Regions from separate parts of the Solibacillus isronensis genome, predicted to be linked through region 1. Evidence: predicted binding sites of a transcription regulator. Region 1 holds the regulator's gene; each other region holds the start of a gene.
What was found. The regulator LexA, encoded in region 1, represses DNA repair genes until DNA is damaged. The targets are predictions, from matches to a motif close to CGAACATATGTTCG.

Region 1 (10,000 bases):
AGGCAACAAAATTAAAGGTGAAGTAAAAGAAGAAATCGGTAAAAATACAAATGATCCTTCTTTACAAGTCGAAGGTCAGCGCGATCAGCTAAAAGGGGAAACACAAGAAAGAGTTGCTGATGTAAAAGATAAAATTACAACTAAAATCGATGAATATCGAAAATAAGGTTCACAGTAACTAGTAAATTCCATATTTACTAGTTTCTTTTTTTTGCGTTAAAATAGTTAATATACCTTAATATACCCTAATTTTTATTAAGTACTTTAGACTTAATTGAAAGGGATATTTTTATATTAATATAATCTCACTTTAAATTTATAGGAATTTTGTTATACTTTAGTTAAAATACACATTACTTTTTAAAGGGGAAGTTAGAATGACCATTGATCAATTTATACCCCTATCAAAAGACCGCTTATTTAATTGGCTAAAAACCTTAAGTAACCAGCTTTCGAAAGGATCGCTCATCATTGATATAAATGATGAAAATTTACCTATTTTACATGCTAATCCACACTTTTTAAAATTTACATCATTCGAAATGAAAGAATTACTTCATCAAAATATCAATATTTTGAATGGACACAGAACGAATGAAACCTCTATTGAAGAATTAAATTTACATTTAAAATCAGGTGTAGCGAAAAAATTTACGATTTTGCATTATACGAAAGAAGGATCCGCTTTTTGGAACACAATTATACTGCATCCGATTCGAAATGAAGACAACGTGATTCAGTATATTTTATTAACTTGCGAAGATACAACGGAAGCAGAGTTAAATAAAATGGTTTATAAATTGGAGCATGAAGTTTATGAAGCGATTGATCATGAAGATAACCTGCAGTCCATTTTAAATTTAATTACCGAGAAGATTGAACTTTTCTATATTCGCGATGTGTATTGTGCCATTCACATTTTTGATGAAAATTGTGAAATTAAATCGTTAGGTACGCATTCATTGCCATTGGAAATTATTAATGAACTTAATATACTGGAAATCACACCTAACACTAGCCTGAATTCAAACGCAGTTTATTTAAAAGACTTTGCTCCCAAAGATCACCATATAGATCTTTTTAAACATTGGCATCTTAATTTTGTTCAAGGTTCATGGACAAAGCCTATTTTAACTCCTCAAAATGAAGTAAGCGGCATTTTGACCCTGTTCAATCAGGATCCAACAGAATTAAAGCAAATAGATATTAATTACTTAAATCGATTGGCCTTACTGATCCAATTAGCAATTAAGTATGCTGAACAAAAAATTGAGCTTAGCAGACTCGCCTTTTTTGATGTTGAAACAAATTTACCAAACCTGCATTATTTCAAATCTGAATTATCAGAATGGATCAATGTTGGCAACTCGGGATTAGTCGCAATTCTACATCCTACTGAATTTAATAAGGTCGTTGATTTATACGGAAGAAACGCTGGAGCCGACTTACTCCGTCAAGTGGCGGATCGTATGCAAATATATTTTCCGGAAAGTGATTCACTGATTTCACGCTTTTCAAATTCGCTTATTTTCGGAAAAGTTGACGAAAACGATTGCTTCCTTGCCTATAATCAGCAGCTTGAATCGATAACACAATTGCCATATATTATCGATGGTAAAGAAATCTATATTACATTAAAGATCGGTTATACAGTCTTCAATGAGTCGATGACAGTCGAGCAGAGCATTCATCAGGCAGATATCGCCTTATCCAATGCACAGAAGCGTACTGGGACGAGCTATGCAGTATATGAAGATAATAGTACGAAACAATTGACGGAAGAAATGGATATCCTCAATCAATTGGCTTATGGGCTTCAACATGAAGAATTTGAAGTTTATTTGCAGCCTAAAATTAACTTTCAGACAATCGAAGTGGAAGGTTTTGAAGCATTATCTCGTTGGAATTCGAGCAAACTTGGTTTCATTTCACCGGTAAAATATATCCCAATCGCTGAACAAACGGGAAAAATTAAAGCCATTGATTTACTAAACTTTAAACAGATCCTTATCTGGCTACAAAATCGTATAAATGAGAATAAAAAGATTTTACCGATTGCACTCAATATTTCGCCGGACCATTTTTACGATCCGGATTTCCTGCAAAATATAAGGGATATATTTTACCAATATAATGTCCCACCGTATTATATAAAGCTGGAAGTAACGGAAAGCATTGAGTTGGTGGATTTTAAAAAAGCAAAAGAGATTCTAAATCAACTAAGACTTATGGGCATTGAATGTTCAATCGACGATTTTGGTATCGGCTTTTCTTCATTAAGCTATTTACCGCAGTTGCCCTTTTCTGAAATCAAAATTGACCGCAGCTTTATCAGCGCTATGGATGAACCCGGGATGTATGCAATCGTACAAACGATTATCCAATTGGCGAAAAATATTCAAATGCGCCCCATTGCCGAAGGGATTGAAACAGAAGAACAACTGGCAATGCTTCAACAACTTGGCTGTCCTGCTGGTCAAGGCTATTATTTCTATAAACCGATGTCTATTACCGAAGCAGAACAATTGCTGGACACGAAAAAAACAGCTGACGGGAAGTAAATCACCTTCCGTCAGCTGTTTTCTTAGTTTATAGTGTTCGGTAAATCTTTCGATAAGAATACGATTAAATCATGTAGATTTTGCTCGCTCACTCCATGACCTACCGGATAGGTTCTGAATGTAACGTCCGTGTCATAGTCATTGAAGAAACGAACGGCATGCTCTGCCCATTCAATCGGAAAATCATAATCATATTCCCCGTGAGAAATAAAGATTTTAGATTTATCCATCGTTTTTTTACTATATTCAAGCGCAACGAATTCCGGTAAATAACCGCTTAATGCTGCTGTTCCACGAATGGCATTGCCCATCACCATCGCAAGTGACTGTGCCATCGCTGCCCCTTGGTTGAAGCCAACAACATAAATTTGCTGTTCATCCAAATTGAATTCCCAAATAGCTTCTTTAATAAATAATTCTATACCTTTCAGCACTTTATCGAAAATGGCACGATTCGGCTTACCCTCTTCTTCAAATGTATAAAATGCATAGCCCGGACGATGTTTAATCGGTCCTTGCAAACTAAAAATATGACAATTTGTTGAAAACGAATCAACAAGTTGTATTAAATCATTTTCATCGCTCCCTAATCCATGCAGCAAGAAAATCGCAGGTTGCTTATCTGCATCTACTTTAGGTGCTTTGTGTAAATAAATAAATGGTGTGTTCATTTTATATCTCCTTTTAAGAAAGCGTCATTTTATTGACAAGCTGGTCCGTGTAATAAGCCATGTAGCCATCCAGCAATTTGATTGTTTCCTCGATATCGCCTTCTGTTAAAATATTTGCATTTTTAGCACAGGCAACTGTCAAAAAATCAATACGGTATGCATGCTCCACGGATGCATAAGCATAATCGTAAATCACATCTTCATCCTCTACCTTTAATGCATCATATTGCTGATGGAATGCTTTCTTGTAATCGTCCATTTTCTCTCCGACACTGTGGCGGATTTGCATTTGCTGTGCCATTAATTCATTTTCGATATAAGGAACGGTTGGCACTTTTCCTGAACTGAATGTTTCCCGAACAAGATCTGTCCATGCCATTTTATTCTCCACATAATACGCAATATTTAACATTAATCGATCATAAAAATCAGTCGTTGACGTGGAGGAAGCTCTTTTTTCATCGATATTTTTTTGAAGCATTGTTTGGAATTTTTCAAGATCCGCTTTATTCGACAGGAAATAAAGTGTCTGTTCGATATATGTAGTAATTTCTTTTTGCTTATTTTCTGCTGTCATGATTCATCCACATCCTTCATCTGATACTTCCATATTTCTTTATTATCGTACCATTCCTTCAGTAAAATCGCACGTTATCCTATTATCTGTATGGGCCTATTGTATCTGAATTCAGCTCTTTTTGCCAAAGCTTTTTTCTTGTCACCTATACAATAAGTCGGGCTTCCGATTGATTTAGAAATAAAAAAATGCCACTTGCCATAGTAGACAAGTGACATTTTGAGCTTCGAATTAAAGTGCTTTTACTTTCGCAACTACATTTTCTACTGTGAAGCCGTATTCTTTTAACACAATTTTCTCTGGAGCCGATGCACCAAATTTATCGATTGCCAATACATCGCCTTCAAAGCCAACATATTTATGCCAGCCAAGTGATGCACCCATTTCAATTGCTAAACGCTTCGTCACAGCTTTTGGTAATACAGATTCTTTGTATTCCTTGGACTGTTTTTCAAAGCGGTCCATTGATGGCATTGATACAACAGATGCATCAATTCCTTCTGCAAGTAGTGCCTTTTTAGCTTCTACTGCCAAGCCAACTTCAGAACCTGTTGCAATTAACAGGGCATCCGGTGTTTCTTTAGATGAAGCTGAAACGACATAAGCACCTTTTTCAACACCATCGTATACTGTCTCTGTCGCAAGATCCAATACCGGCAAGTTTTGACGAGATAATACTAATACAGTTGGCGTTGATTTGCTCTCTACAGCTAATTTCCATGCAGCTACAGATTCATTTGCATCTGCAGGACGGATAACAGAAAGATTCGGCATTGCACGTAATGATGCTAAATGCTCAACTGGCTCATGTGTAGGACCATCTTCCCCTACTGCAATTGAGTCATGTGTAAACACATATGTTACAGGTAATCCCATTAATGCAGATAAACGAATTGCTGGACGTACATAGTCAGAGAATACAAAGAAAGTACCGCCAAATACGTTTAAACCGCCATGTAATGCCATACCGTTCAGTGCAGCGCCCATTGCAAATTCACGAACACCAAACCAAATGTTACGGCCTTCCGGAGTTTCTGCAAAGAAATCGCCAGCGCCTTTAATAGTTGTCTTGTTTGATCCTGCCAAGTCAGCAGAACCACCGAAGAATGATGGTGTTGTTTTTGCAATTGCATTGATTGCATCACCAGATGATGAACGAGTAGCTACTGCAGTACCTGCTTCATATACAGGTAACTCAGATGCAAAGTTCTCCGGTAATTTGTTTTCCATTGCGTTTACAAATTGTGCAGCCAGTTCTGGATATTCGTTTTTGTAGCTTTCGAATAATTCATTCCATGCTGCTTCTGCTTGTACACCTTGTACTTCGCTAGCTGCTTTAAATGTATCATATACTTCAGTTGGAACGAAGAATGGCTCATGTTCCCAAGCGTATGCAGCTTTTGTTAAAGTAACTTCATCAAATCCTAGTGGCGCACCATGTGAATCTGCTTTACCAGATTTGTTAGGAGAACCAAAACCGATAACAGTTTTCACTTCGATTACAGTTGGGCCGCCAGTATTTTGTTTCGCTTTTTCAATAGCTGAATTAATTTCCACGATATCTGTACCGTCTGCAACTTTTAAATAGTTCCAGCCGTATGATTCGAAACGTTTTTGGATGTTTTCCGAGAATGACTTTTCTAAATCACCATCAAGTGAAATATCATTTGAATCATATAGTACAATTAATTTATCCAATTTTAAGTGACCTGCAAGAGAAATTGCTTCTGCAGCAACACCTTCCATTAAATCACCGTCACCGCATAGTGCAAATGTATAGTGGTCTACAATGTCTTTACCTGGCTTGTTGTATGTTGCTGACAAGTGACGTTCAGCCATAGCCATACCTACTGACATTGCAATACCTTGTCCTAATGGACCAGTTGTCGCTTCTACACCAACTGTATGACCATATTCAGGATGTCCCGGTGTTTTTGAATTCCATTGACGGAAGTTTTTGATTTCTTCCAACTCTAAACCGTAGCCACCTAGATGCAATAAACTATATAAAAGCATGGATCCATGTCCAGCTGATAATACAAAACGGTCGCGGTTATACCAATTAGGATTTTGAGGGTTATGGCGTAAATGCTTCGTCCACAATGTATAGGCCATAGGTGCAGCACCCATTGGTAAACCTGGGTGACCTGAATTTGCTTTTTCAATTGCGTCGATTGATAGTGTACGGATTGCGTTAATTGCTAACTGATCCATCTGTTGTGTCATTATGTGACATCCTTTCCTCGTACGATATTTATACATTTTATAGTGTAGACAAATTTTCACAAGAAAACAATAATTTCTAAAAACGTCCTATAAAATATGTCATACTTTATATTAAATGTGACATATTAATGAAATGTTATTAGTTTAAGAATTTCTTCTGTGATTTAATTTGTTTTAATTTTTCAGGTGTCACATCATTGCCTTCTTCATCAATTACTTTTACATGCTCGATTGTATCACGCATTGTAGTACGGAAAGTATCTAAATATTCTTTGCGCAGCGCTGTACGTTCCTTCGCCTGCTCTTCCGTCAATTTACCTTCTCTCGCTAATTTAGAAAGCTCGTTAATGCGAGCTAATTTTTCTTTTGATAACATTTGAATCTCACCTTTCTTCCTACCTACTACAAAGGTATAAAAAAAACGACTTGAAAACAAGTGTTTACTCTTCAAGTCGCTCCATATATTCAATATATCTTCTATGTACGGTCGCTTTACTGATAGAAATGCCCAAGCCAGACAAAGTCGTAGCAATTTCTGCAAAGGTTAAGCCTTTCTGACGCAGTTGAACAATTTCTTCGACAGGCACTTCTTTTCGTTCACGCCCTTCAATATTACCGCGGTTTTTTAAATTATTTTGCGGCTGGTAGCCATTTTCTACAGCGCGGCGCATTCCCCGGCGGATTTTTGCATTATGCATACGGCGCTGATACTCTTCGACAATCGCTAAAATTTCGAGCAGCATTGTATCCATTTCGTTTAATACGACAGGACCTGCATCATTCAATGTATATACTGTCGCTTCATATTTTTGCAGGAGGTGCAGCACTGCCATACGGGCATTCCCTCGCCCTAAACGGGTTTCATCCTGTACAAATAATGCTTTAATACCGTACTCTTTCATGTAGTCAAGCATGTCGAGTAATCCGTCTCGATCGACATCATATCCACTATGCTGGTCCATGAAAATCTCCACATCTTTATAGCCGAATGATTTTGCGTATTTTGTCAGCTCCTCCTGCTGACGCACTAGCGATGTTTCTTGTGTATTTTTATCCGTACTGACACGGCAATAGATTACTGCTTTAGTTTTTATCATTGTTCCCTCTCGCTACTTTAATCAATTGCATATCGGAGGATTCATTCAGCTGAGCTATGTATTGTGAATCTTTTTCTACAGGCACAACCAATACTTGTCCAAAAACAACTTTTTCATCCAGCATTCCGTTTTCCTTTTTTACTTCATTGATCCAATCATGCTTAGCCATTTTACCACGATATTGTTCTGCCAACGACCATAAAGTATCGCCATGCTCTATGCTTACGTGTTCGTATAATTCAATTTTATCATCCTGCATCATGAATAAAGCAATCATAAGTACAGAGAATAGTAGAAACATTGATGTGAAGCCATTTAATTTAACTCTTTTCATTTGAAAAACCCTCTTTCGAATGTATGTTCGGAATGTTTGTTCTCATAATAATACGAACGTATGTTTTTGTCAACCGTTTTTTCGAACTTATGTTTGCATTCATGTTCGCATACTGCTATACTTACTTTAAGAAAAATAGCATGATAAAGAGGTGAGTTAGTTGACACAAAAAATTTCAAAGCGGCAGCAAGCTATTCTAACTTTTATAAAAGAGGAAGTTCGTGCTAAAGGCTATCCGCCATCAGTTCGCGAAATTGGAGAAGCAGTAGGTTTAGCTTCCAGTTCAACTGTCCACGGGCATTTAGCTCGTTTAGAAAGTAAAGGGCTTATCCGCCGTGATCCTACAAAGCCGCGTGCCATTGAAATATTGGATCAGGAAGAGATGAATATCGCAAAACAAGGTGTCATTCATGTTCCGCTGATCGGTAAAGTTACAGCTGGTCTGCCTATTTCTGCAATCGAGGATATCCAGGAATATTTCCCGTTGCCGGATGCTTACGGCTCACCGGAAGAGGAATTATTTATGCTTGAGATTATGGGAGAATCCATGATTGAAGCCGGGATTTTAAATGGGGATTATGTGATCGTTAAAAAAACGTCTACTGCGAACAATGGAGAGATTGTCGTAGCAATGACGGAAGACGATGAAGCAACTGTTAAGCGCTTTTACAAAGAAAAAACCCATTTCCGTTTACAGCCTGAAAATAGCTCAATGGAGCCAATCATTGTCAACCAAGTTTCTATTTTAGGTAAAGTGGTCGGCCTCTATCGAAATATCCATTAATCATCAACTTGCCATTCTAATAGAATCGGCAAGTTTTTTATTTACAAAATAAAAAGCTCAGCCGCGAACGACTAAGCCTTTCGTTATTTATTGCATGCTTCTACAAAACTATTAAATAAGCGCTGTGCATAAACATCACCGTTCGGAGCCAATTCTTCCGGATGCCATTGCACCGCGACACAATATGGATGCGATTCATGTTCAATCCCTTCAATGATGCCGTCCTTAGCAAGTGCCGAAACAACGAGCCCTTTCCCCAGCTTTCCAACCGATTGATGATGAAATGTATTTACACGGAATGAGTCTTCTTTAAAAATCTCTTTAAATTTAGGTGTCTTTACTTCAACGGTATGTGCCAGTTCCCCTCGCTTTGAAGGCTGTTTATGTAAAATTGTGTTCGCTACTTGTGATGGTATATCCTGAATTATCTTCCCCCCGAATGCGACATTCATAATCTGTTGTCCGCGGCAAATACCGAGAACAGGCATTTGTCTTTTATAGGCTTCATTCATCAATAAAAGATCGCTGTCATCACGTTTCCGTACAACACTTCCGATATGACGGTGCGGTTCTTCATTAAACAACAATGGATCTATATCCGCTCCACCAATTAATACGAGGCCATCAATTAGATCTAATAACTCATTTACGTTTTCTTCTGTAGCATTCGGTATACAAATCGGTATACCTCCCGCTTGTTCAATTGAAATTAAATACGTGTTATTAATATCCAACTTCTTGTCAAAATCATACATTGTTAATCCAATAATCGGTTTCATTCTTTTTATCCCCTTATAATTTATAGATAATTCCAATAATTTAAATTATACTATTGCGTTATACGAAATGACTACAAAAATAAAAAAGGATTGCAGAATCGCAACCCTTTACTTATTAAACACTTTCCATTTGTTTTATAAAATACTGTTTAATTTCTTTCCAGTTATGAACACGCATGAAACCTTCTTCTGATCGATTGTACGGCATCGAATACAATATACCTGTCCCTTTGAATGCTGCGAGTTGGCGTGGGCTGTCATCAATTAAATAATCGGTATGTATTACCGCTTTATTTCCGCAAAACACAATGTTCTGTGTTTTAATAAAGGGTAAATGCTCCATTAACCAGTCGTATTTCGCTGTAAATGAACCCGGTACATCCATTGCAGCTGTCGCAATAAAAATTTCATAATGTTCCTGCAACTCTTGAATGACTTTAATCGCATCTTCATCCAGTACTTTTAAATCTCTGAAATAGTCAGGCTCATTTAATATTGCAAATAATTTCTTCGCATCTTCTCGAGGCAAATCGCGCTGTGTCGTCAGAAGAAACTCTTCATCTGTAAAATTTGTTCCGAAATTTTCGTTATATGTCACACGTAATTTCGAATAAAAATCAGCTAGTACCTGGTCCATATCGATAGCAATACTTTTTTTCATGTAATAAGCCTCCTTGAAATTCCCATAATTTTAGTTTATACAATTGTATTGTGAAAAAACAAGGTATAACTCTTTACAATTAACAACGTACATATTTACGTTTAAAACCGATTCGCCCTTTTTCCACCTGTTTTTCAATTTCCTCATAAGCATGAAGCAAACCCGGTTTTTTCCCTTCCCGTTTCGTTTCAATTGGTCCGATCTCATTTGCAATTTGCACTGCCTCATCATGTAAAGGTTTAAATGAAACACCGACTGTCATGACAAAATTGTTCATCGCCACCTGTGTGCGCTGCGGTGCTTGACGGAT
Region 2 (10,000 bases), 810 kb from region 1:
TGTGTCTCCACTTCCCTGTTAAATATTCCATTCATACCGATAAACCCGCTACAATTCCCCCTTAAAAAGGTCCGTGCTGTGCGGTACATGCTTCTTGGCTGTTGGGTCAATATACAACCGTGCTGCACTAATGGCGACCGGCGCTTCACCGAATCCCGTTGCAATCAATTTCACTTTTCCATCGTATGTTGTGACGTCACCAACCGCATAGATTCCTTCGATGTTGGTTTCCATTTTAGGGTTTACGATAATGGAGTTTCTCTCAATTTCCAAACCCCATTCTTTAATTGGTCCTAAAGAGGATTTAAATCCATAGTTTACAATGATTTCGTCAACTTCAAGTGTTCCCTTTTCCCCTTCTGCATTACGGATGACAATTTGTTTAATGCCACTTTCATCGCCATACAACTCATCAGGCATATAAGGCGTTTTTATTTCAACACTTGAATTAAACAGTTTTTCAACACTATGCTCATGCGCCCGGAACTGATCTCGTCTATGCACAAGAGTAACTTTCTTAGCAATCGGTTCAAGCATAAGCGACCAGTCAATAGCTGAATCTCCGCCACCGAAAATGACAACATTTTTACCTTTGAATTCACTTATATTGTTGATGAAATAATGAAGGTTTTTACCCTCGTAATAATCGGCTCCTTCAACTTCCAATTGTCTTGGCTGGAATGCACCAAGACCTGCTGTAATGATAATTGTTTTTGAATAATGTATTTCTTTGTTAGTTGTAAGCTTAAATGTTCCGTCTTCCAACTTATCAATGGCTTCAACGCTTTGACCAGTTACGATTTCCTGCTCAAAGGCTGACATTTGTTCTTTCAGATTATTTACAAGTTCCTGTGCACGGATTTTTGGGAATCCTGCAATATCATAAATATATTTTTCCGGATAAAGTGCTGCAAGCTGCCCGCCTAATTGTGGCAGACTTTCAATTAACTTAACTTCAAGCTGGCGCATGCCTCCATAGAATGCCGTAAACATCCCTGCAGGACCTCCACCGATAATCGTGACATCATATACCTTTGAATCTTCATTCATATTATTGGCCCCAATCATTATAAGAAATTAGAGTGCTATTTTTTTTAAACGATTTAACACTTCCATTGTACGTTTCCACAACAATAATTTTTAAAACAAATGCTGTATGACTATGTTGGAATATTCTTATAAAATTTAAACTTCAATATTGATTGTCATCCTTGCGCATTTTCCGTCAAACTCATTAGCATTCTTTATCCAGAATACCGGTTGTTTTACAATTTCACACGCTGCAGTCTTAATGCATTTAATACAACCGAAACGGAACTGAAAGCCATTGCTGCGCCTGCTACCCATGGAGCGAGGAAACCGAGTGCGGCAATCGGAATGCCGATGACATTATAGGCAAATGCCCAAAACAGGTTTTGTTTAATGTTCTTCATCGTTTTACGGCTCATTAAAATCGCATCTGCAATACTGTTCAGATCCCCGCGAATTAATGTAATGTCCGCCGCTTCCATCGCTACATCTGTACCCGTACCGATTGCCATCCCGATATCAGCTACCGCAAGTGCCGGTGCATCGTTGATCCCGTCACCAACCATTGCAACATTACGACCTTGTTCTTTTAAGTTTTCGATTTGCTGTGCCTTTTGTTCCGGCAGCACTTCTGCAATTACTTCGTCAATGCCTACTTCCGCTGCAATCGCTTTTGCCGTTCGTTCATTATCACCTGTAAGCATAATCACTTTCAGACCAAGTGCATGCAGACGTCTTACCGCTTCAGCAGATGTTTCTTTTACCGTATCCGCAACGGCAATAATTGCAACGAATTGGTTGTTAATTGCTACTAGCATCGCCGTTTTCCCTTGCTGTTCCAATGAAATCAATTGCTGTTCGATCGATTCTTCAATACTAATTTGTCGATCCCGCATCAGTTTTCTCGTACCTACAGCTACTTCTACATTATCCACTTGTGCTTCAATACCAAGCCCTGGTAGTGCCTGGAAGCTTGAAACAGCCGATAGCTTAATCCCGCGCTCTAATACACCTTCAACAATTGCTTCTGCCAATGGATGCTCAGACTGTTTTTCTGCAGAAGCAACAATGCGCAGGACATTATTTTCTTCTAAATCACTGAACAATACAACATCTGTCAAAACCGGTTTCCCGTTTGTAACCGTTCCTGTTTTATCGACAACGACAGTATCGACAAAACCAGTCTGTTCAAGGTGTTCCCCGCCTTTAAATAAAATACCAAACTGTGCCGCACGTCCTGAACCCGCCATAATCGACGTTGGTGTCGCCAAGCCGAGCGCACATGGACATGCGATAACAAGAACTGCAATTGTCGCTTCAAATGCCTGGATAAATTCTCCGCCTATCAACCACCATAAAAGGAATGTCACAACGGCAATCCCTACAACGATCGGCACAAAAATATTGGAAATTTTATCGGCAAGACGCTGAATCGGCGCTTTAGAACCTTGAGCCGACTCGACGATTTTAATGATTTGTGACAATGCTGTTTCACTGCCAACCTTTAATGCCTTCATTTCCAGTGCACCATTTTTATTCAGTGTTGCACCGTAAACGAAATCTCCAATGCTTTTTTCCACCGGCAAACTTTCGCCTGTCAGCATTGATTCATCCACGGCTGAAGTTCCGGAAACGACTTCCCCATCGACAGGAATTTTTTCACCTGGCTTCACTCGGACAATATCATTAATGCGTACTTCTTCAAGCGGTACAGACTGCTCGACGCCATCACGGATTACTAGTGCTGATTTCGCTTGCATCCCCATCAACTGCTTGATTGCCTGTGACGATTTGCCTTTAGCACGTGCTTCAAAAAGTTTCCCTAATAAAATCAGTGTAATAAGCACCGCGCTCGTTTCAAAATACAGGTGCGGCATATGACCGCTAGGATGTGCGAGCATTTGATAAATGCTGTAAAAATAGGCCGCGCTCGTTCCCATTACAACGAGCACATCCATATTTGCAGCACCACTGCGCAATGATTTATATGCTCCCACGTAGAATTGCCAGCCAATAATAAATTGAACAGGTGTTGCTAATGCTAGCTGTACCCAAGGATTCATAAGAATGTCAGGCACATATAAAAAGCTCGTAAATGAAAAATGGGCAACCATCGTCCATAAAAGCGGCAATGATAAAATAGCCGCCGAGATAAATTTAACCGTTTGCCGCTGAATTGCTTTTTCACGATGATCAACCGGATTGCCTTCAACAACGGGCTGTGCGCCATAACCGATCTTTTCGATACGCGCAATAATATCGGACACCGAAACTTGTGACGGATTAAATTCTATCGTCGCTTTTTCCAACGCCAAGTTCACATTTGCCGAAGCAATCCCGTCCATTTTCCCGAGCACCTTTTCGATTCTTGCCGAACACGCCGCGCACGTCATTCCATCGATTGTGAAATCCGCTTTCTCTTTGACGACATCATAGCCAAGTGCCTGAATCTTTTGCTCAATATCCTGTGCTTTAACAACGGTTTCATCATATCGAATCGCCGCTTTTTCAACCGCTAGATTGACGTTCGCCGATTCGACGCCATCCAGACGATTCAGCCCTTTTTCAATCCTTGCCGAACATGCCGCACACGTCATACCTGTTACTTGCAATGTAAGTTCTTTCGTCATATTCTCACCTCTTTATACCTCAAGGGGGTATAAAATTTTGTAAAAAGAGAGGTTCTCTATAGTAGAGAACCTGAATCAATACCACAATACTTAAACAACGTCATAACCTTGTTCATCAATCGTTTCTTTGATCTGCTCAACAGTAACAGCATCTTCGTTATACGCAACCGATACCTTTTTCTCAGCAAGATCCACTTTTACTTCCTGTACACCAGCTAATGCGCCAACACTAGTTTCTACAGATTTTACACAATGACCGCAAGACATACCATTAACATTTAACGTTACATTTACCATACTTGAACACTCCTTATTTTTTCATCATTTTTTGAATAGTTACGACAAGCTCGTCCAAAACTTCGGTATCGCCTTCATTCAGACGATCCACAACACAGCCTTTTAAATGACCTTCAAGCAAAATTTTCGCGACACTGTTTAAAGCCGATTGTGTTGCCGATAATTGTGTAATAATATCATCACAATACACGTCTTTATCAATCATACCCTTAATTCCGCGAATTTGCCCTTCGATCCGATTTAATCTCGTCGTTAAATCTTTTTTTATCGGTTCAGGATGATGACTTTTACGACAGCTTTCTTCATGTGCTTCCAATATACTATCGTTTTCATGTATCATTCAATCAATCCCCCTTACTTGATTTCAGATTATCATACCTATGAGGGGTATGTAAAGCGTTAAGAAAAACGCTGAAGCTCTTCTTAAAAAGAACTTCAACGCTTTATTTTTCAAAAACACCATAATGAAACTTGGCTGTTAATCGCACATCACGCTGAAACTGGTACTTTTCAAACCAGTTCGATTTATAATGGGCCTTTAACACGACACGCTTTTTCGCCACACGTTTTGCTTCAGCCACCCATTCATCCGTTAGTGTCACATGCTTTCCGGCATAGCGCAGCGCTTCAAAATTCGTTGATTCTTCAATGACTTCCTCGAACATCGGATCCATGTATACGACATCAAAGCTTTCATTTTCTTGCTGCTTTAAATATTCCAGTGCCGTAGAATGAACCACTTCGATATTTCGCATGGATGCCGTCAATGGAAGTTCAGTCGTATCATAAGCTTGCATCCCTGTTTTTACAATAAACGACACATTTTTGTCTGCTTCTACACCAATCACTTTGCCTTTTTCACCTACAACATAAGCAGCCAACAAGCTGTCGGCCCCTAAGCCTAGTGTGCAATCCAAAAACGTATCCCCTTTTTGCAGTGCACAAGCAGTAAGCAATGGCTCGTCTTCACCGCGAGCGACACGTTTCAAACGAAATGCGGCAGAATTTGGATGAAAAAAGAAAGGCGCCTCGGCACCTTTCGCATAGTATTCAAATCGATTTTTCCCCGCAACAATGACATTGGCATCGTACACTTCGGAAAGCTTACGTACCGAACGTTTTTGGCGCGGAACAATTTTTGCCTGCAGCTCCTTACTAGCAAATTCAGCTAACTGAAGCGATTGCTCGTCCGGTCTGCCTGCAGTTGTGACAATCGTTACTCGGCACATACTTGTTTTAACACATCTGATAAATGATCACGGATTTGTTCCATTGGATGACCTTCGATTTGATCACGTGGAATGAAGTAAGCTAATTGACCATCTTTTAAAATCGCCATTGATGGTGAGCTTGGTGGCACTTCATCAAAGTATCCGCGCATTGCTGCAGTCGCTTCCGGGTCTTGACCAGCAAATACCGTTACAAGCTGATCCGGTTTTACATCTGCTACTGCTTCACGAGCAGCCGGACGTGCTAGACCTGCAGCACAACCACAAACTGAATTGATTACAACTAAAGCCGTCCCTTTTGTTTCAGCCATAAATTCGTGTACACTATCTGCCGTAGTTAATTGTGCAAAGCCTGCACTCTCAAGTTCCGTACGCATTGGCTGTGTTACTTGACGCATATATTCATCATAAGCATTTGTCATTTTTCATAACCTCTTTCTGTTTATATGTATTCACATCGCTCATTATATCAATGATATTACCAGTTGTACAAAAATTGGATTTCACCGATTTCCGACATTTACAAGAACCCAACAAATATCCATACATTTTAAGTTAAGTCAAATATAAAGCACCCTATTTATGTATAAAGTTTATAATTTTTACAAATTATTGAATTATGCTTTTTTAGCATGTTTCGACATATATCTTGTCCGAAATAAGATAGGATGAAACAGTTGTCATTTTATTTCAACAAAAGTTTAAACCTACCAACTACTACTGAAGGGAAATTTATCGATGAAATTTTTACTATTAAAAAAGCTACTAAAACTACGAATTGAGACAAAAAGAAAACTTATGTACCAAAAAGCAAATGATTTAGGATTCACTCATCCGGAAGTCGTGAATTGCAGTCAGGAACTGGATGAATTACTTAATAAGTATTCAGATATTGCCGCTTAATTAAAAAGAAGGCTTACATATTGTTTTGCTTCTAATTGAATTTGAGTAAATATCGATCTATTACTTGTACATAGTTCATTGAATACCAATGAACTATGTGTTTGTTTTGTAAAAACCCTTTTTTAACACTACTATCCCACCTTATCTAATTACTATGAATCTCTCACCAAAGTGCCTTCATTTTCCGTTTTGCTTCTTTATTTATCATAACGTTTCTTGTAGATGTATGGCAGGTTCAGACTATTGGTGTTCTATATCTATTATTTATAACGATCAATCACATTGTAAGGAAACTATACTTTAAAAATAAAGGATCAAAAAAGGAAAAGGAACAAAAAAATCTGGATTTTGGAGTACGGTTATAAAAGTTGAATTAGCGGATATAGCGCATGGACGGCGGAAAGTTCCTTGTCATATTTGCAGGGGGATTAATCGGATTAATTATTATGAGGTTTGCTGCAAACTTCTTTGTGAAACTTCTTGAATCTAAACCTGGACTAGAAATTGCAGCGAGTTTGCCCACTCCCTTGAGTGGAAACTAATATTTTATAGAGTGTTAATCGCAATCGCTGGTTGGTTTTTATCCGGTGGCAAAACAAAATCTTCTAAAGAATAACTTCACAGAAATATACTTAATTCTGTGCTAAAAAAATAACCCTCCACAATTAAAAGTGGAGGGTTTTATTTATTTTGTTTTAACATAATCCGAAATTTCCTTTCTTGTTAAATACATACTTTTTAATTTGTTTAATCTTGGTTTACTCTTCACATTATTCACAAAAAAGTTTGTTGCCCCCATTCTTTTTAAAGCTTGCATCACTTATTCACCTCCCTAAACTTAATATAACACAAATAGTCAGAAAATTCCACATAATTATCAAATAAATGATAATACTTATATATATTCTATGCTTGTAACCCTCTCGCTTTTTTATTTACCGGATGTACAGCTAAAATATTATCTACAATAAAATTTCGTTTTGCATGACGGAAAAAACAATACGCTTGCACATGTTCTCCGGAGATTTTAATTAGCTTTATTCGACGCTTTGTTATTGACTTGTCTTTGGCGAAATACACAATATCCAAAATTTGATTGTGTTGCAATGCCTTTTGCAATTGTTCTTTCATTAACTTTCCACCTTTCTTAACTCCATTATAGAACAAACGTTCCCTATTTACAATTATCAAAAATATCCTTATTTCCCTTTACTATGTTACAATAATAACCATATACAATATAAGGCAGGTCCACCGATGAATATTTACCCTTATGAAAAGAAATATGCAGTGCAAATTGCAGCACTGCTCAATGATTTTTTACCATTTGAACCAGAAACGACCGATACCGTCGATCAGGCTGGAGGCATTCGTTATGTAGCCGTTAATGAGCTTAATGAAGTTGTCGGTTATATTGCGGGTTATGAAATAAAAGATTTCAACAAGGAATTCCCCTATTTTCTTGAAGAGCTTCAGTCGTTAAAGGAACTGGTCACATCAGGGATCAGTTATTATACAAGTCATTTTGTCGTCCATCCAAACGAGCGAAAAAAAGGAATTGGAACAAAACTAGTACGTGCTTACCTCGAAGCCGTACAGCCGGTTGCAAAAACGATTGTTACGGTTGGATGGGTTCAATCCGATACAAACCGCTGGGCAGCTGAGCGGCAATTTGCAGCACAGGGTTTTGAACCATTTATTTATATGCCGCGCTATTTCGAGCCCTATCAAGTTGATTGCCCAAGCTGCAAAGGTCTTTGTTATTGCGATGCACATATTTTTGTGAAATAAAAGCTGAATTGATTATGGGATGCAAAAAAACCGATGACATTGCAAACCCCTTGTACGTTCAAACCGTTGTCAATATTGACATTAAGTAAAAGTGTATAAAACAACTTATAAAGAATAAACCAATAGAAAAAGCAGAAACGTTGACTTAACAATGTTTCTGCTTTTTTCGTTTATTCCCAACTTTGATTTGGGAACGTTTTTCAAGTTTATTATGTATGTTTAATTCATTTGTTCGGCTAAAAAATTCTCTCCAAAAGGTGTTAGCTTGGCTTTGCATAGGTCAACAGAGTGTACTCTTTCGTCATAATATTCATCAGCATCGCCAAACCAGTAGATAGTAACCTCTTTAATGTACTTAACATCATCCAAGTATTCGATAAATTCTGCCCATATATCTAAATGTAAATTGTAATCTGTATGACTAGGTGTACGTCCATTTTTAAGGTCATTTAAAATGCTAAGTATTATTTCTTTATTTTCCAAGCTAACTACCTACCTTTCAAAATGTATGGTTGAAATAATCTAACCCCCCATAAATTTCATTTGGGAACGTTATTTCGGTTGTTTGTGCATGGCTATAAAGGATTAATCTTTCTGCATTTCCCATTCTTCACGTAAAATTCCCATTCTAATCGAATCGTAGTAATTCCCTTCATAATAACGAACTTTACGAATGCGTGCTTCTAATTGCATCCCTAATTTTTCACCTACACGAATCATCCGTTCATTTCCAGACCATGTAGTAAAGCCAACACGAACTAAAGGCATTGTATTGAATAAGTGATCAATCCAGAGTTTTAAAGTACGAGTGCCAAGCCCTTTTCCCCATTTTCCACCCTCGTAAAAAAGGATGCCCATCTCTAACCATTTCGAGGCTTCATGTTCCCAATAATAAGATACTGTTCCACACAAAATACCATCTACTTCAACTACCCAAACGCTTTGTTGACTCATCCACTCTCTGCCAATAGGTAAAAATTCATCGAAAGACTTTGTTTCATGCGGGTAATACGGTGCATTCCATTTTTTCCATTCAGGTTTTTCTTCATTAAATTCTAATTCCCAAATACGATGTAAATCCGTTTCTTCTATTGGACGGATTATTAAGTTTTGATCTTTATACAAGTTATAGTTCCTCTTTTCAAATAAATTTCTTTTCATCGTCTTGTGAATTATGTAGACTACTTTTCAATCCCCTTTGTTACCTGTTTCATATTAATCAATCCTTTCAAAATAAAATTACTTTAATTATATCTTAATTTTCAGAAATAAATAATTATTAAAACGGTATTTAGAGCAAAAAAGCTACCAAGGCGATGTTTTGGAACATCTATCCCTCATTTTGAATTTCAAGAAGGCTACTTTTTATTTTTTGGAAAAAATCTAATACAACAATTTTGATTGCCATGCAAGAACCGTAAATCTTCAGGTGTTATTTGTTGTGGATTAAGTCGATACATATTGTTCGAAGGTACTTTTTCACTGTGCCATATCGACCAAAATTCTACTCGATCCTGTTCTCTAATATTTTCTTTAATATAGTCAACAAGTTGATCTAGAGGCTTTCCATTCCCTCTCACCTTGTAAACAAAAGGCTTTTGGATTTGTCCTGCTACTGCAATCGGAGGATTCTTTCGACAAGGAAGAATCTCAAACTGTGTTTCTAAAGCATAATCTTCTAAAGTTGCGAAAGAGTTTTCAATAATTGGTAAAGGGTTTTTTGAAGCAAAATATCGACAAAGGCTCATTATAACGCCACTTTCTATATGTTTTTAATTAAATATTAAACTAAATAACGGCAAATTAATAACCAAAAGTTATATCGTCCCCAAAGCAACGTGTGGGGTTATTTCAAATTGGTTTGTTGCAGTAGTATACCCGCTAGTTGAACAAGTATCTTCCATAATTTCGTCTTTTAGTACTTAAGAATTATAATAACTTGTTATGTTAAATTGTATTTCAGTTTCAAAATTACATTTTTTAATAACGTCAGCTGCAAACTGTTGTACTTCTTTTTTGGTGTTTTCATCGAATTTATCGTGTGCTAATACTAATGTTATTATAACGTTTTTGTCTATAGATACTTCCCCCTGTAAACTACTACCCTGTAACGTTTGGTAA
Region 3 (10,000 bases), 1.6 Mb from region 1:
TGATATTCATCAACAAGCACTTCTTTGAAACGCTTCTGGAAATTCAATGCCACATCAGATGGCTGGGGTGGTGTTGACGTGCTTTCTTCATCTGTCAAAATTTCGAGTGCATAATGCTCCAAATCTGAAAAATCAAGCAGGCCGCGCTCTTGCTTCGCCTTTTTAAACGCTTCACTGTATTCAATCGTCAGTTTTACGAGCGTTTCCAAAATTGGCTTCGTCGCCGCCATTTCCTGGACATACAACTTCGGATGACGCGCAAAAAATGTTTCCTTTAAATCCGTCAGCATTTCTTTTGCCGTATCACGATGATTTTTCGCTAACGCATAATATTGCTTATCTTCCTCGGTATCCTTTTTCGTCAACGGCTTGATGCGTCCAAACTCGACTGCAGGGATCAGCTCATATGCCTGTTCCCATGAGCCTCCCTCCATTGCTTCAAGTACATGCTTAACCCCTGTATATTCAGCTTCAAACAATGGCTTGTTTTTCTCTAAAACAGGTGTAACAGACACAATTTGCAACCCTTTTTCAAGACGAGTGGCGATTTCTTTCAGGCTTCCGATAATAAACGGTCGGACTTCCTGCGCAATAACCAGGTCATCAATCGGACTTTCCGGATCAATATCGTATTTCTCCGGCAATGCGCGCAGCCATTCATACGGGTTTGGCTGTACACGCGATACTTTATACATTTCCTGCAGCAACAGTTCAATCGCCTGGTCACTGCGGTCAGATGCAAAGCTGTCGACTAATGTGTAAAGTTCTTCTTTCGAGAACAAAGTTTCCATATCGCCCCGGTATGCCTTTTCAAGCACATCCATCAGCACATCATCCTGCAATAACGAAGCTTCCTCTGTACTTGCCAGACGGAAACCCGGGTCCAAATCAATGGTGTATGCAAATTCACGGCAAATTGATAAACAGAATGAATGCAGCGTGGAGATTTGCGCTTTGTTCAATAAACTTAACTGACGGCGCAGAAATTGGTTGCTCGGATTTTGGGCAAGTTCCTTTTCGAGCGCTTCTGCCATACGGTTGCGCATTTCCGCAGCCGAGGCATTTGTAAACGTTACGACGAGCAGCTCATCAACATCTATGCGCTTGTCTTCAGGCGCTAATATCTTTTGGATCAGTCGCTCGATCAATACCGCCGTTTTTCCTGAACCGGCCGCTGCGGATACTAATATGTCATGACCGGATGCGTAGATGGCTTTCCACTGCACATCTGTCCATTGAACATCACTCGGCTTCTCTGGAATTGTCATCTGCACATACCACCTTTTTAATATTTTCAAATACTTCCTGTTCCGGCTGTTTCTTGATTTCATTAAAGCTGTTGCCTGTTTCCGACTGGTCGAACTGGCAAACCGACTTAAAACTGCAATACGTACAAGCTTTTTGATTGCCCAGGCTGTACGGCTTAATTTCTGTATTACCACGGTAAATTTCATTGCCCGCCTGACGGAATTTATAGTGTACAAATTCCTGCAGGTTTTCCATCTGGTCTTGTTCGATCACTTTTGAGGAACGGCTGTTGAATTCAGGGTTCTCTCCGCTTTTAAACGCTGCCGGTACGATAATGGATGTTTTACTCGGCTCAAGTGACTTGTCCATCAGTTGCGCCACTTCCACATCTTTTACCATATAGCCGCTTAACTTGAACTTCTCCTGACGTAAACTTTCCACGCGATCATACTGCTCATAATCTTCTGTAGGAATTAGCGGATTATGCACATGCAGATAGAACATCCCAGCCGCCTGGACAATGATATTCTCCAGCTCCGATAAGTCCTGGATGAACTTTCCTTCACGTGCGATAATCGGAATATTTTTCATCGCTACATCTAAATATGTCAACAGCTGCAGCGAAATCCCGTTATATACTTCGGTAAAATCAAGCTTGCGACCGCTAGATTTATAATCAATAACACGCAAATACAGATTTTCCGCATCTTTATATGCATCAATACGGTCAATTTGCCCGCGTACATACATTTTCCGGTTATGTTCCAGATCGATTTTCAATGCTTCCAGCGGGTTGCGGTCATCCTGTTCCGTATTTTTGTCGTCGCGTTTCCCAAACGGCTTTTCATGGGCAATCGCTTTAAACTTCGACAGCTCACTTTGATTAATGAGCGCATAAATTGTACGTGCCACGATTTTCACAAGTTTCGTTTTAATATATTCAAAGCGGTGACTGCTTTTTAAAATACTGTACGAGAAATAATCCGCCAGTTTTGAAATGGTTTCATCCGCCTTTTTATAGCACGCTACATATGTCGTAAGCGGGATCGATGGCTCTTTCTCGGATAAAATTGTCCGGATTGCCTCATGGAACAGATCGCCCATCGCGAATGTTTCCAGCTTGAATTCCGTACGCTCCTGCAGTTTCAGTCCATAGGATGCAAAATGTGAATATGGACAGCTGTAAAAGCGCTCAATACGCGATACACTTGCCAAAAAGTCTTCCCCGTACAATGCTGTTGCTACGTCTTCCGTTAGCGGTTCTGCTTCATTCGTCGTATACAAAGGTTTTTCCACGATATTCAGTACATCTTTCCATCGCTGTTCCCGTTCATAAAATGCTTTTAACGCCGCCCATTCTTCGGTAAGCGGACGTCGCTCGTGCTGTGCCTGCTTCAGCTGGGTCATTAAGAAGCCGATTGCCGGTGACGGATGCTGTAAATAATTGAGCACATTATCTTTTTGGAGTTCATCAAGCGGGTCCATTGCAATTTGCCGATGTGGCAGTGTGCGAACCGTTTTTTCCTCGGGGGTACCCTGGTTTTCGGTAATCTCAAACATGCTGTGCAGGCGGTTAATATAAAGCGATGGAAGCTTGCTTTTACTTTCCTCGTCTGCATTTGCATACGTAATATATAAATATTGTGTCGATGAAGAAATCGCCCGGTAAAATAGGAAACTTTCCTGCAGAAGCCTGCTTTTTATCCCCGGGGCCAATTCCACATCGATTTTCTCAAATGTTTCACGCTCGTCATCAGACAGCAGTCCTCCCGCTTCCATACGCATCGGGTATACTCCGTCGTTAACACCGATTACGAAAATTGCCTTTTTATTGTCAAAACGTGCAAACTCGACAGTCGAAACAGTCACTTCATCCAATGTCGGCGGGACACTTGCAAACTCAAGTGTTTCAAAGCCTTCATCCAAAATTTGCGCTACTTCTTCCAACGGCATAACTTTATCGCCGAACATAAGGTCAAATTGCTCCAAAATATGGATCCAGCCATTCCAAGCCTGTTCATGCTCCAATGACTGATGGAGTGAATCGGCCTGCTCTTCCTGTTCCTGCATTTTTAGCAGCTTCTTATAAATATCAAGCCGCTCCATAAACTCATACAGTGCCACTACAATTTCACGGCCTGTTTTTTTGCCTTTCAACCGGTTCTGCAATGCCAGTACCGGCTCCCGGATTAAGTCACGGACGGATTTTAAAAGTTGCTCATGCTCCAGCTCGTCTTCTGTCTGAACGGCATTTACTTTTTCCAGTGATTTAAAACGGCGATAATGCCATACTTCATCTTTCATCCAGCGGTCATGGACAATTCCTTTTGCGATGACGAAGTTTTCCAAAATATCCGCTCTGTCACGCATTGCAACTAAATTGGCTCCGTAAGGGAAAAACAAATCGGTTTTAATGCTTCTGAAAACCGGCTCGTATTTCCAGTTTGTCGTAATAATCTCCAGTACGGATCGACTGAATTCGATAAGCGGATGGTAAAGCATCGCACGCTTCTCATTTGAGAAAAACGGAATTTCGTATTGGGTAAAGGTCGTTCCGATAATCGCATCATATACATCCGCCTGGCGGTACATTATCCCGATATCTTTATAGCGAAGCCCCTTTTCCAGAACGAGCTGTTTAATTTCCTGGGCAATACCTTGCACTTCTGCGCGCGGGTTTACACCTTCCAATATTTTCGTATGTCCCGTCGATTCGACTGGTATATCCGTAATTTTGTCGAAGCAATGTTCAATATGCAGTAAATCCCGATTTGTCGCACGGTAGTTTACTTCTAAATGAACACGCGCCTCCTCTTCAATATCAATTCCTCGTTCGAAACGTAATTTTTGCAGCTCATTCTTTATTTTGTCGTACGTCACCGCAGCTCTGTAAAATACCGATCCTTCGAGTAAATCCATTTCTGGGTTTTCCATCGGGAGAACAATTGTGACACGCTTTGCATAAATAAGAAGCTCTTTTAAAATGGCAAATTCCTGTCCGTTAAATGAAACAAACCCATCTAAATAGATGTGGGTATCACGCAAGCTTTCCATTTTCGGAATGCGCTCAATTAACAGCGGAAAATAGCCATCGCCATCAATATATTCCGTCCCGATTCGCTCATGCAACTGCTTTAAAATAATATTCAGATCATGCAATTTATGAAGCAGTACTTCACTTGCACCGTTTAATTTTAATGATTCGATTAGCGGGTCGATTGTTTCCACATCGATATGATATTGACTGAATTCCTTTAAAATCTGCTCTACTTCCTTCGTAAAACCAGGTTTACCTGCCGCTCGTTTAAATAGTAGGAATTCTTCCTGATGTTCTTCCAAAATACGTCGCAACAGCATGCGGTACCCTGTGCCGTCAATGCGTTCGTGGGCGATACCGCCTTCATTTTGCAGCACAAACCAGGCAAGCCGTTTGAATGTCATTACCTGTGCACGCATCATTCCTTCAATGTCATAATTCGTCGTCAGCTCATATTCCGCTGTAAACGACATTTGGTCAGGAACTAATAAAAAAATTGGATGTCCAAATATATTTGTTTTTAAATCTTCAACAATCTCACGGTGAATCAATGTTGTTTTTCCCGTGCCTGCCCGTCCTGATATAACTCGTAACGTCACAAATCCCACCTCACTTTTATTTCTTTCTTCTATTATAATATAAGAATACATGTTCGTGCATTAATTGCAATCATACAAAAAAGCCCTGTCTTTTCACAATTTGTTAAAAGACAAGACTCGTAGAATTTATTTATGTTTTCGTAGCTTTCCAATCTCTCGCAAATCTCTTTCCACACGCTTATTTAAAATATGTTCAATCAATTTTCCGATTCCCCAAATGATTAAAATAATGACAGCTGAAATAATAAGTTTTACAGGAGAGGTTAAAATATCACGCAAATCACTGCCTAAATAGCTAATTAAAAAGATTAAAATGGGTTTTGAAATAAGGAGTGTCAAAAAATAATACTTCTTTTTAATATTGGATAAACCAGCAACCGTATTGACAACGACAACAGGTGTAAACGGCAGGCACAGCAGGACAAACAGTGGTGTAAATCCTCTAATATCCACCCAGTTAATCAGTTTTTTTACTTGTTTCTGTTCTTTAATCCGGCGGAAGAGACGGTACTTTCCGAACATGCGAATCATGAGGAAGAACATGTATGATCCTGCTACCGTTCCAAGCCAGGACAGTAAAAATCCCCAAAATAAACCGTATGCTGCGGCATTGGCAATAATTATTACGAACAGCGGCAATATCGGTATAAATGATTCTAAAAATGTTAATAAAATTCCGAAAAAAGGACCTAATAACTTATATTTCTCTACAATTGTTTCTAAATTATCGATTGTCAGCCAATCTAACATAAATCAATCACCCCTACCAAAAACGATAAAAATTCCTGAAGTTATCCAATGCTGTCTAGTACAATTTAATCTTAACATAATTTGTTTATACCCGTTTCAGCCAAAAAAAAGAACCTCGCATTACCGAGATTCTTTTGAAATTAACTAACAACTAATAACCCTATTTTGTGATTATCATCACGATGGACAACATGCTGGGCAAGACGCAATTCGCCTGAATGATCAAGCACTTCCAAACGACAATGGGCAGCATTGATCTGCAATGCTTTATACAAATCTTCTTCTGTAAAAACATCTTGTCCATTTACACGCTTAATAATCTCACCTGCAACAAGTCCCATTTTCTCTGCAGGAGAATCCGGTAAAATGCCGGCAATCATCACACCTTTATCACTCCGTACAACAGCATAACTATTGCGGTCTTCTGAACGACTATAATGAATGCCGATAATTGTGCGTGAAATCGCACCTAATGCTAATGCAGCAGCACCAAGTACCGGCAGAAAATATGCAGCCAATCCGACGATCAGCACAAATTGCCCGATCATAATAATTGAACGTCCCATTTGAGGATAAACATTCATCGGCAGCTTTTGACGCACCATCTGCTGGAATCCGATAATAAACGGAAAAACGATGATCGAAAACTGTTCTGCTCCGACCGTAAACTGTGGCCAATAAGGCGCAAAATTTTGAATGCCTTCACCTGGAATAATCGTAAAGACAGGCAAAATCCAAAGCTGTTTACTAAAATAGCCTATTCCATTTAATCCACGCTTTGTTTTCTCAACAATCGGTGAAGCAAAACGGGCACCATACCGGCGAATTAAAATTCCTTCTGCCATCAGCAAGAGTCCTGTCATAATCGGAACGGTCATAACAAGATCGTCCGTAACATTTCTCCCTGCCAATTCAATAGTTCCGATTGTATATGACCAATCTTGCCATTGCATCCAAACGATTCCGCAAAAAGCAACCGCCATAACAATTGCCGGCGATAATAATTGATACATATAAATGATCAAACCTACGAAACTTACAATAAATACAATTGTCAATAATTCGAGTGATACTGTTAAGCCTATTACAAGACTAAATAAGGAAATAATAACGGACAGCATAAAGCCCATCGCAAGCATATTTTTCAGCTCGGACCAGCCACCTAGTATCCGTCGGTTAAAATACCTTCGTTCGCGCTTCACTCGGCGATATCCTAAATAAACTGCGGAAATGATGGCGATATAAAACAAAGGATTTATAAAAAATCGGCCAATCCCTTTTAAAATTTCAATCAAAACTGTTCCATCCATATTCTCACCTACCGTACGAATAATTGTACCAAATCCTTTACGGAATGCGTAGTCCCATTTGTACCGGAAATGAAATAAAGGCAGGGTGGGAGATTCGGAGATTTATGGAGGAGGTAAATAAGATGGAATTTTTTCAGATCGTTTTTAAATAAAATGGTAATCAAATAAAAAAAGCCCATTTCGTTAAGAAACGAGCTTTCAATATCTTTTACACTATCCCTTACTCAAACTGATGCATAATATAACTAATCGCCATCTGCAGCTGCATGTCGTTAACTTTCGACTGTTTGAATGTTTGCAGTTCTTTCGTTAATTCATTGAAAAATACTTCATCCATATAGCTTCCTTCTGCAATATCATGCTTGTGTCTGAAGCTCTCTACTTCCTGAGCTGTATCCTTATCAAAGAATCCATCTGTCCGGCTGATAGCGTAGCCCAGTTCACTTAAAATACGCTGGCTGTAGGCAATTTCTTCACTGTATTCTCCCTCTTCATAGCGCCCTTTCAGTATTTTTGTTTCCACACTGTAAAGAGGATGCTGTGTCACTTCGACATCCGGCTCTATTCCTACATCATGGATCCACTTTTTAGAAGGGGTAAGCCATTTGTTCGTTGATAACTTTACTTCTCCGCCGTTTTGAAGATCCCATGTTTGTTGGACCGTTCCTTTACCGAAGCTCGTCACTCCAATAATGACCGAACGTTTCCAGTCCTGTAGGGCACCTGCAAACACTTCACTGGCTGATGCGCTTCCTTCATTTTGGATAAGAGTTAAAGGCGTGTCACGCAACCAATTTGCGTAAGGCTGGAACTGTTCCACTTTCTTTGTTTTCAGTGGCTCTGTTACACCATCATGATTTTGCATATACGCAAAGATTTTTTCTTTTTGCTCGAACATGCTCATCATTTGGGCAACACTATGTAAATAGCCACCTGGATTGTCCCGCACATCAATAATTAACCCTTCCACTTCCTCCTTAATTACCTCATCAAGAGCCTCTTTCCATTCTTCTGCTGTTTTTTCACCAAAAAGATTGATCGTTATATAGCCAAGTTTTCTCCCTTCTACTTCGAGAACTTCTGCTTCCACCGTATCATTTTTCAAACGTTCTCTTTTCATGACTAACTTTAAATGCTGATCCATTTCCGGTCGATAAATGACAAGCTCCACCGCTTCCCCTTCCTTACCATACATCAGCTTACGAACTTCCCCCATAGATTTTCCGTCAAGTCGTACTTCATTAATTTGTATAAGCTCATCCAATGGTCGAATACCCGCTTTTTCTGCAGGCGATGCTTTAATAGGAGCCACGACGATAATCTTGCCATTTGCTTCTGCCAATTCCACACCAATGCCGATTCGTTCACTTGCGAGCGTCTGTTTATGTAATGCTGCTTCTTGCTCCGAATAATAAGTACTATAAGGGTCATTTATTGCATTTGCCATCCCTCGCAGTGCACCTTCCACCAATTTTTCAGAGTTGACATCATAAACTGATTCGCTCGTAATTAACTCATGCAGTTCATTGACTACCGCAAAACCCGCCTGTTCCTCTTGTGGCTGCGCCTTGATTTTCATAACACCATAAACAATTACACCGATACACACCATTACAACAATTAATAAAAAAATCCGACTTTTCCGCACGAATTCTCCTCCGTTCCATAAAATTTATGAAGCGAATGAAAGAATCATACTTATAAAGTCGAATTTAAACGTCACAAAATGAAGATATTTAAGATGCCGGTCTGCGCATTCTCCAAGCTTAATCTAGTTGCATGACATTTTCACGCAATGCATCCAAATCCAGCGGGCCAATGATTTGCTTTTGTATTTTCCCTTCTGTATCAATCATGTACGTTGTCGGCATTGTTATAATTTCATATTGATAGGCGACTGCTTCTGTTTGTTCCAGTACGATCGGAAAGGTGATCTCATAGCTTTTTAAAAACTGCTCCACACGCTCCAGTTTTTCGTTTGCATACGTCATATTGACACCGACAATTTCCACATTGTCTTCTTCACGATATTTTTCGTAGTATTTTTGCATATGCGGCATTTCTGCTTCACATGGCGGACACCACGTTGCCCAGAAATTCAGTACGACCCGCTTTCCTCTCAGCTCAGAAAGTGTCAGTGGCTCGCCTTGTAAATTATATAATGTAAAATCCGGTGCAAACTGACCTTTTTCGAGGCCCACTTCTTCGCCCAGTTCAACTTCTTTTCCTATTGCATTTTCGTTGATTGCCGTACTTTGATTGATCTCAGCTTTTATGTAAGTGCCAAGCATTGTGATGACAAGCACTAAAATAATACCGATTCCAATATTTTTTTTCATCAACATCACCCCACTATTTCTTCCTATTAGTACATTATCATAACTTTCAGGTATTTATTCAAACTGGAAAAACTTCTTTTGAATCGTCATTGATTTAATAATCTAATGAATCATTTAAAAACCTATATAAATTTAATTTTACCAAATATGATTATTTATTATAAAAAACGGGTATTTAAAATATACATATTTTGTTCTAAATACATAGTCTTAATACAATCGTCCCGTTACATTTAATGAAAACATATTAGACATTTGAATCTTATTTGTACATATAATTAGTGAGTTAAGATGGTAAAATGAAGAGTTTGCAGAAATCCATCTTACGGAAATAAATTAAGCACCATAATTAGGAATAATGAAAAAATTCCAAACACTGAATTTATCTATGAAGATGCCCATACTTACTTCAGAAGAAATAAATTTTAGTCCAGTTAAAACAAGGGGAACTTTTATGGAGAAATTTTATCAAGAAGTTTTAATGAACGGTATTAAAGATATGGTCTTTATTCTTAAAGTTGTAAACAATGATTTTCGTTTTCAGTTTATTAATACCGCTGCAATGAAACGTTTAAATTTGTCTAACCAGATTATTGGCTCAAGCATTATGGAGATTGAACCAAAGGAAAAGGCAATATTTTTATATAAGCAATACAGCAAAGTTGTTGAAAGTCAAAAAAGCTATACTTATGAAGATGTTTACGAAGAGAATGGTAA

Region 2: a site for LexA is predicted at 7,249-7,262, ahead of M3166_RS06210 (WYL domain-containing protein). Genes of this name have one in related genera too.
Region 3: a site for LexA is predicted at 4,927-4,940, ahead of addB (helicase-exonuclease AddAB subunit AddB). Genes of this name have one in related genera too.

What each region holds. Positions count from the first base shown of each region.
Region 1 covers NZ_JAMBOC010000001.1:389,800-399,799, reverse strand. The annotation lists gene M3166_RS01910 (CsbD family protein) at 1-166, shown strand, start outside; gene M3166_RS01905 (EAL domain-containing protein) at 378-2,561, shown strand; gene M3166_RS01900 (alpha/beta hydrolase) at 2,585-3,232, opposite strand; gene M3166_RS01895 (DNA helicase) at 3,246-3,809, opposite strand; gene tkt (transketolase) at 4,041-6,035, opposite strand; gene M3166_RS01885 (DUF896 domain-containing protein) at 6,175-6,411, opposite strand; gene M3166_RS01880 (YneB family resolvase-like protein) at 6,476-7,132, opposite strand; gene yneA (cell division suppressor protein YneA) at 7,119-7,466, opposite strand; gene lexA (transcriptional repressor LexA) at 7,627-8,250, shown strand; gene M3166_RS01865 (gamma-glutamyl-gamma-aminobutyrate hydrolase family protein) at 8,334-9,029, opposite strand; gene M3166_RS01860 (5' nucleotidase, NT5C type) at 9,145-9,690, opposite strand; gene M3166_RS01855 (DNA alkylation repair protein) at 9,770-10,000, opposite strand, start outside.
Region 2 covers NZ_JAMBOC010000001.1:1,203,638-1,213,637, forward strand. The annotation lists gene M3166_RS06170 (NAD(P)/FAD-dependent oxidoreductase) at 49-1,050, opposite strand; gene M3166_RS06175 (heavy metal translocating P-type ATPase) at 1,266-3,659, opposite strand; gene copZ (copper chaperone CopZ) at 3,750-3,956, opposite strand; gene M3166_RS06185 (metal-sensitive transcriptional regulator) at 3,970-4,296, opposite strand; gene M3166_RS06190 (class I SAM-dependent methyltransferase) at 4,400-5,185, opposite strand; gene M3166_RS06195 (BrxA/BrxB family bacilliredoxin) at 5,173-5,607, opposite strand; gene M3166_RS06200 (aspartyl-phosphate phosphatase Spo0E family protein) at 5,924-6,088, shown strand; partial or broken gene M3166_RS06205 (TerC family protein) at 6,262-6,704, shown strand; gene M3166_RS19350 (hypothetical protein) at 6,774-6,908, opposite strand; gene M3166_RS06210 (WYL domain-containing protein) at 6,995-7,219, opposite strand; gene M3166_RS06215 (GNAT family N-acetyltransferase) at 7,346-7,879, shown strand; gene M3166_RS06220 (hypothetical protein) at 8,099-8,362, opposite strand; gene M3166_RS06225 (GNAT family N-acetyltransferase) at 8,465-9,004, opposite strand; gene M3166_RS06230 (hypothetical protein) at 9,238-9,627, opposite strand.
Region 3 covers NZ_JAMBOC010000001.1:2,037,317-2,047,316, forward strand. The annotation lists gene addA (helicase-exonuclease AddAB subunit AddA) at 1-1,268, opposite strand, end outside; gene addB (helicase-exonuclease AddAB subunit AddB) at 1,243-4,884, opposite strand; gene M3166_RS10340 (TVP38/TMEM64 family protein) at 5,011-5,634, opposite strand; gene M3166_RS10345 (PDZ domain-containing protein) at 5,775-6,944, opposite strand; gene M3166_RS10350 (S41 family peptidase) at 7,165-8,592, opposite strand; gene M3166_RS10355 (peroxiredoxin family protein) at 8,711-9,283, opposite strand; gene M3166_RS10360 (sensor domain-containing diguanylate cyclase) at 9,738-10,000, shown strand, end outside.